Regions from separate parts of the Streptomyces sp. NPDC111516 genome, predicted to be linked through region 1. Evidence: riboswitches for the same ligand, from Rfam matches in the RefSeq annotation. Region 1 holds a riboswitch; the other holds the start of a gene.
What was found. Region 1 has a riboswitch for cyclic di-AMP ahead of ACZ7L9_RS20305 (M23 family metallopeptidase). Riboswitches for the same ligand answer to the same signal wherever they lie in the genome.
Positions count from the first base shown of each region.

Region 2: linked by a shared signal. The riboswitch ahead of ACZ7L9_RS12965 (transglycosylase SLT domain-containing protein) and the one ahead of ACZ7L9_RS20305 (M23 family metallopeptidase) in region 1 are both predicted to bind cyclic di-AMP.

Region 1 is NZ_JBVKBV010000010.1:42,549-45,949, forward strand. It holds gene ACZ7L9_RS20300 (alpha-galactosidase) at 1-1,204, shown strand, start outside; cyclic di-AMP (ydaO/yuaA leader) riboswitch at 1,499-1,655, shown strand; gene ACZ7L9_RS20305 (M23 family metallopeptidase) at 1,659-2,591, shown strand; gene ACZ7L9_RS20310 (SGNH/GDSL hydrolase family protein) at 2,789-3,401, shown strand, end outside.
Region 2 is NZ_JBVKBV010000005.1:174,697-178,097, forward strand. It holds gene ACZ7L9_RS12955 (APC family permease) at 1-431, opposite strand, end outside; gene ACZ7L9_RS12960 (hypothetical protein) at 825-1,118, shown strand; gene ACZ7L9_RS12965 (transglycosylase SLT domain-containing protein) at 1,439-2,200, opposite strand; cyclic di-AMP (ydaO/yuaA leader) riboswitch at 2,203-2,363, opposite strand; gene ACZ7L9_RS12970 (ATP-binding cassette domain-containing protein) at 3,090-3,401, shown strand, end outside.

The sequences.
Region 1 (3,401 bases):
CGCAGGGAGTCTGCGGCCGGTGCTCTACAACTCCTGGGAGGCGACCGGCTTCGACATCGCGCAGGAGCAGCAGCGCGCCCTCGCCGAGCGCGCCGCCGAGATGGGCGTCGAGCTGTTCGTCGTGGACGACGCGTGGTTCGGACAGCGCACCAGTGACCGGGCGGGGCTCGGCGACTGGACGCCGAATCCGGACCGCTTTCCCGGTGGGCTGGGGCCGCTCGCCGACGAAGTGCACGGTCTCGGCATGCAGTTCGGTATCTGGGTCGAGCCGGAAATGGTCAATGCCGACAGTGATCTCTATCGTGCACACCCCGACTGGGTACAGCACTTCCCCGGGCGGGCCCGGACCGAGTTCCGTAATCAACTGGTGCTCAATCTGGCCCGCGCCGATGTGCGGGAATATCTCTGGGAACAGCTGGACGCACTGCTCTCCAGCACGCCCATCGACTATGTGAAATGGGACTTCAACCGCTCCTTCACCGACGCGGGCTGGCCTGGCGAGGAATATCCGCAGAAACTCTGGATCGAGCATGTCGACGCCCTGTACGCGCTGATCGACCGGCTCCGGGCCGCACACCCCTCGGTCGCCTTCGAGTCCTGCTCGGGCGGCGGCGGCCGGATCGATCTGGGGATTCTGTCCCGTACGGACCAGGTGTGGACCTCGGACAACACCGACCCGCTCGACCGACTCACCATCCAGGAGGGCTTCGGTCAGATCCATCCGGCCCGGGTGATGGCCGCCTGGGTCACCGACAGTCCCAACGTCCAGCTCAACGGCAGGGTCAGCTCACTGCGCTTCCGTTTCGTGAGCGCGATGGCCGGTGTGCTCGGGGTCGGCGGCGACCTCACCGAGTGGAGCGAGGAGGAACTGGCCGAGGCGCGGACCTGGGTGGATCTCTACAAGGAGATCCGGCCGGTGGTGCAGCACGGCTCGCTGTACCGACTGCGCGCCCCGCGCGGTGGGCTCAGCGCGGTCCAGTACGTCCACCGGGACGAGGCCGTGGTCCTGATGTGGCTCGAGGCGCAGCGGTACGGGGAACGGCCCCCGGCCCTGCGGCTGCGCGGACTCGACCCTGCGGCGACGTACACCTGCCTGGACACGGGGGCGGTGCACCACGGTTCGGTACTGCTTCATCAGGGGCTGCACACCGGGCTCCGAGGGGACCTCGACGCACGGGTGCTGAGGCTCCGGCGCGAACGATGAGCATGACATGTCCGTAATGGGTTGATTTAGAGTAACTTACCCCATATGTACGGCAAATGGTCACCTGCTCGTGAGCGGGATCATATCCGTGACGGTGCGTGCTGGCGGGGCGGCCGGGTATTCCGTGCGCGGCACGGAAGGCCAAGATCCTTAATCCACGGAGTGTGACCGGAATTCCGCTCGGAATTCCTGGTGGGGATTCCGGCGCGGAACCAGTGGCTTGTTCTCGCCGTCCCGACTCGCTTACGGTCACCGTCAAATCCGGACGGACCGCCTAATCCTGCCGCCGCCCGGAATTCGCATCCACTCATCGTGTGGCAGGAGCGGGGGAACCAGGTAGGCCGCCGATCGGAGAAATCCGGCCGGCTCGGGGTGAAGTCGCGCTCGGCGCGGCCGGGCATCTCCAGCCCGAACCCGACAGCTCACCTCGTAGGCGCCGGAGAGGAAGCACTTCATGCCCATACCGGGTAAGCACCGTCGTACGAAGACCCGCACCATCGCCCGTGGCGTCGCCGCCGCAGGCGCCGGCGGCGCCGTCCTCGCGCTGCCGCTGCTCGGCGCCACCGGTGCCCACGCCGCTCCGGCTGCCGCGCCGCAGTCGGTCTCCGCCGCCGCCGCGCACGCCGCTCCGGCCAAGCCGGTCGCGCAGAAGCAGGCCGCCACCACGACGTACTCCGTCGTCTCCGGTGACTACCTGTCGAAGATTGCCGCCGAGCACAAGACCGAGGGTGGCTGGCAGAAGCTGTACCAGGACAACCGCGAGGTCGTCGGCGACGACCCCGGCCTGATCCTCCCGGGCATGAAGCTGACGCTCGGCGGCAACGCGTCGGGTGACTCCGCGCCCACCGGCGCCGGTACGGGTGCAGGCCTCCCGTCGAAGGCTCCATCGGTTCCCTCGTCGGTCGCAGCGAAGTCCGCCCCGGCCAAGGTGTCGACGGTCACGGAGTCCAAGACCTCCGCCCCGGCCGGTCAGAGCAACAGCTCCGGCTATGCCCACCCGGTCCCCGGCAACCACACCACCGGCTACCGCGCCTCCGGCTCCAACTGGTCCAGCGGCAGCCACACCGGGATCGACTTCCCCGTCTTCACCGGCACCAGCGTGAAGTCCATCACCTCCGGCACCGTCGTCACTGCCGGCTGGGGTGGCGCGTACGGCAACCAGGTCGTCATCAAGCACGCCGACGGTCACTACTCGCAGTACGGCCACCTGTCCTCGATCTCCGTGTCGGCGGGCCAGTCCGTGAGCACCGGTCAGCAGATCGGTCTCTCCGGCGCGACCGGCAACGCCACCGGACCGCACCTGCACTTCGAAGTCCGCACGGGCCCGGCGTACGGCTCGGACATCGACCCGATCGCCTTCCTGGCTTCGCACGGCATCTACGTCTGAGCGAACGAACGGGCAGTTCACCAACACGGTATGACCTGAGCAACACAGCAGGGGCGGTGCGCGGCGGCGCACCGCCCCTGCTGCCGGTCGGTCTTATTCCCCCTTTACTAAAACCTGACCGGGTGGTCTATCTCACCACCCGTCAACCCCTTATTACGGTCGCGTAGGTCACATTCGGCAGTGCAGGATGAGCGTTTGTGGCAGACGATTCGAGAAAAAATCAACGTGGCGTCATCAACCGACACGGCGTCATCGGGTCGTACGCAGCGATTGGCGACAGCTTCACCGAGGGAGTGGGCGACCCCGGTCCGGACGGGACTTTCGTCGGCTGGGCGGACCGTTTCGCGGTACTTCTCGCGGACGAGCTCCCGGACCCCGATGCGGAATCGAGCATCGACGGCTCCACGCACGGGGATTTCAGGTACGCCAATCTCGCCGTACGCGGACGCCTCCTCGACCAGATCGTCGAGGAGCAGGTGCCGCGCGCCAAGGAACTCGCTCCCGATCTGGTGAGCTTCTGCGCGGGCGGCAACGACATCATCAGGCCCGGCACCGACCCCGACGACGTGGCCGAGCGCTTCGAGCGCGCGGTCGCCGAGCTGACCGAATCGGTCGGCACCGTGATGGTCACCACCGGCTTCGACACCCGCGGCGTTCCCGTGCTGCGTCATCTGCGCGGCAAGATCGCCACCTACACCGCTCATGTGCGGTCCATCGCCGACCGCTACGACTGCCCGGTCCTCGACCTGTGGTCGCTGCGGTCCGTCCAGGACAGGCGCGCCTGGGACGACGACCGGCTCCATCTGTCGC
Region 2 (3,401 bases), on a different contig from region 1:
CCGGCGCCCGCGAGGGGGGCCGGTATGTGCACCACGGGAGCGAGGTAGTCGGCCGTGCCCATGGCGATGACCGGGGGCACGATCATCACGACCAGCAGAGAGAGCACGAAGACGAGCCAACCGGCCAGCCGTCCCGCCATGGTCGACACCATGGCGTACTCACCGCCCGCACTCGGGATGAGGGTGCCCAGTTCCGAGTAACAGAAGGCGACTGCGATACAGAGCAGCGAGCCGATGCCGATGGTCAGGGCGGTGTACGTGCCGAGGCTGGAGAACAGGTCCGGTACGACCACGAAGAGTGTCGAAGCGGGCGTCACGCAGGAGAGCGTGAGCAGTGTTCCGCCCACGACACCGATGGAACGCTTGAGCTTCTGCGGGGTGGGGCCGGTCGCGGGGGCCAGCGCCTGGGGAGCGCTGAGCGTTTCGGTCATCGTGCGATTCCGATCAACAGGTGCGGTGACTGAGCGCGGGAGCGGTATCGCCTCCAGACGAGGACGTGGTGAGTGGTTTCGTCGCTCCCGGCGACGACATGCAATCCTGACGAGTTCCGCAGGTCAAGAGCTATTCACCTACGGAATTCGTTGTTTCGGCAAACTGGTCCAACGGTTTGGTGTTAAAAGTGCGTCATTCCGTTGAGGATCGGCGGATACGGGAACCGCAGCGGGATCCGGTGGAAAGTTTCGCCCGTTCCAGATTCCGGAAGGGTGCGGGCGTCCCGGGGCACCGCGGAGGGCGGACGGCTGAGCGTGCGCGTCGCTCGGGCGGCGAGTCCCCACGCTCCGGCTGCGGGTGCGCGTCCACGGACTTGGTGCCAGCCTGGTCTCATGGCTTGGGCGTCATGGACGACTCGCGGTGTGTTCTCCGGGCATGGTGGCGTGCTGACGGACGAGGTCGGCGTCCTGTCCGGAGACCTGACGGTTCACACGACCTGGGCCGATGACACGGCCCAGGTGACTGTGCAGTACACGGGTGCGATCGACTGGTTCACCATGTCGGGCAGCCCCGTGCGCTGCTGCTCCGAGGACGACAGTCGACGCCTTCACGACGCCGTGGTGAAGTCCGTCCGTCAAGGAGCAGCGGCCACGGTTCCCAGGCCACCACCCCAGAAGCCGGAGTAGCGCTCACCGTCGGCCGGGGCAGATCGCGTCGTTCCGTACGGCGGCTTTCTCGCATCACAGCGGAGCCCGGCTGGTGCGTGCCGTCGAGGCGCCGGCAGCGCGGGGGACTGCGCGCAGCACACGTCGGCGTTGGACGACGCCCTGCTCGCGGCGGCGGAGAGGAACTGGAGTCCCTGCTCTTCCGGCTCTCCGTTCTTGTCCAGCAGCGACCGAACGGCGGTCCCTGACCGGCGGGTGCGGTCCTTCACAAGGGGTCTGCTCGACCCCGCGTGAACCCGTGAACCCGTCGGCCCTGAACCGCCGTTCGGTGACAGTGTGTGTCAGTAGGCACCGAAGACGTTGTCGATCGAGCCGTACTTGTGGGCCGCGTAGTTGCACGCTGCGGTGATGTTGGCGACCGGGTCGTAGCTGTCCATCGACGTACCGGGCACGTGGTAGGCACGGAACGTCGGGTCGATGATCTGCAGGAGACCCTTGGACGGTATTCCGGCGGCGGCGTTCGAGTCCCAGTTGTTGATGGCCCGGGGGTTGCCGGAGGACTCGCGCATGATGTTGCGGTGGATGCCGTCGTAGCTGCCGGGGATGCCGTTCTGAGCCATAACGGCCAGCGACTCCTTGATCCAGCCGTCCAGATTGTTGGTGTACTTGGCGGGGGCGGCGGCGGCCGCAACGGCGACGTTGTTCACGGCGGATACGCCAGTGGAAGCGCTGGCCCCGGCCTTGGCGCCGATGGTCAGCTTCATGCCCGCGTGAATCAGGGCGGGGTTGTCACCGACGGTCTCTCGATTTTCCTCGTACACCTTCTGCCAGCCACCGCTGACGGAATGCTGCTTCGCGATCTTGGAAAGGGTGTCACCCGCGATCACGGAATAGACGGTGGGCGCGGCCTTCTGTACGGAGATTTCTTTGGTGGCGGCCGACGCCGTGGCCTTTTCGGCGGTGGCGGCCTGGGCCGGCGCGGCCGAGGCGAAGCCGGCGCAGACCAGCGGCAGCACGAGGGCGGCTCCGCCCGTGGTCGCGGCGATGAAACTGCGGGTCAGCGAAGTGGGCTTGCGACGACGATACTTACCCGTAGCGGGCATGGCGAATTCCTCTCCGTCGCCTACGAGGTGAGCTGTCGGGTTCAGACTGGAGATGTCTGGCCGCATGCAATTGCGACTTCACCCCGAGCCGTTCCGGATACCGGTTCGGCGGCTTACCTGGGTCCCCCGCTCCTGCCGTACGTGAGTGGGTCGGTTTTTCGGACGGTGGCAGGATTCGGCGTTCCGTCCGGATTGAGGGTGACCGTAGGCGAGAAATGCCGAAGGGAACAAGCCTCTAATTTTTGATCACAATTCATTTGCAAGATCGAATCACTGAACGGGAAGTAAGCCACCTCACATAGCCATGTCAAATTCCCTTGCACAGAAGGGAACCGGGTGGCACTCCACGACACGGCGAGGCCTGAACGTGACTCACACCACGCAGCTTCAGAAAGGGGCATTTCGGGCAACACCCAGAGACCGCAACTCCCCTAAATGCCCCTTTGTTACCCAAGGGCTCATGTCCAACAAAATTGCACATATTGGACATTTGACTGACTCTTCGCATGTTCTCGCTCCGGTGCGCCGCCGTCGGGCCGACCACGCCCGGCAGGAGCGGCCGCCCGTTCACTGGTGCCACTCCCCCGCACGCAACCGAGGCGTTGCCTTCCGCCCGCCGGATCGCTAAGGTTTCAAGCTGTCCTGTTGTCTCCGATAGAGGTGGACGTTGCGCATCTGAGGTTCGCGATCATCGCGCCGTACGGCTCCGGTCGTACGCCCGTCACGCAGTAGCAGTGTTTCCCCCTGCCCGTGACCCCGCGTGGATGCGACCTCGGTGCATGAGCCGTCCCTCGATCTTTCGGACCGCCGTACCTGTTCCCGTTTCGGTCGCTGCGTGGTGCTCGCATACGAAGCCCCCTTCACCGCGCTCACGACTGCGAGGATCACCATGGCGACACCCACCACCCCCAGCGCCTCCCTCACCTGCTCCGCCCTGTCCTTCCAGTGGCCGGACGGCACTACCGTCCTCGACGGGCTCTCGCTCAGCATCGGCCGGGGCCGAACCGGCCTCGTCGGCAACAACGGCGCGGGCAAGTCCACACTGCTGCGCCTGCTGGCCGGCCGGCTGCGCCCCTCCCACGGCTCGGTGACCGTCGGCGGCAACCTCGCCTACCTTCCTCAGAACATCACCCTCGATACGACAGTGCGGGTGGACGAGGCCCTGGGCATCGCCGGGCGGCGCGACGCGCTGCGCGCCATC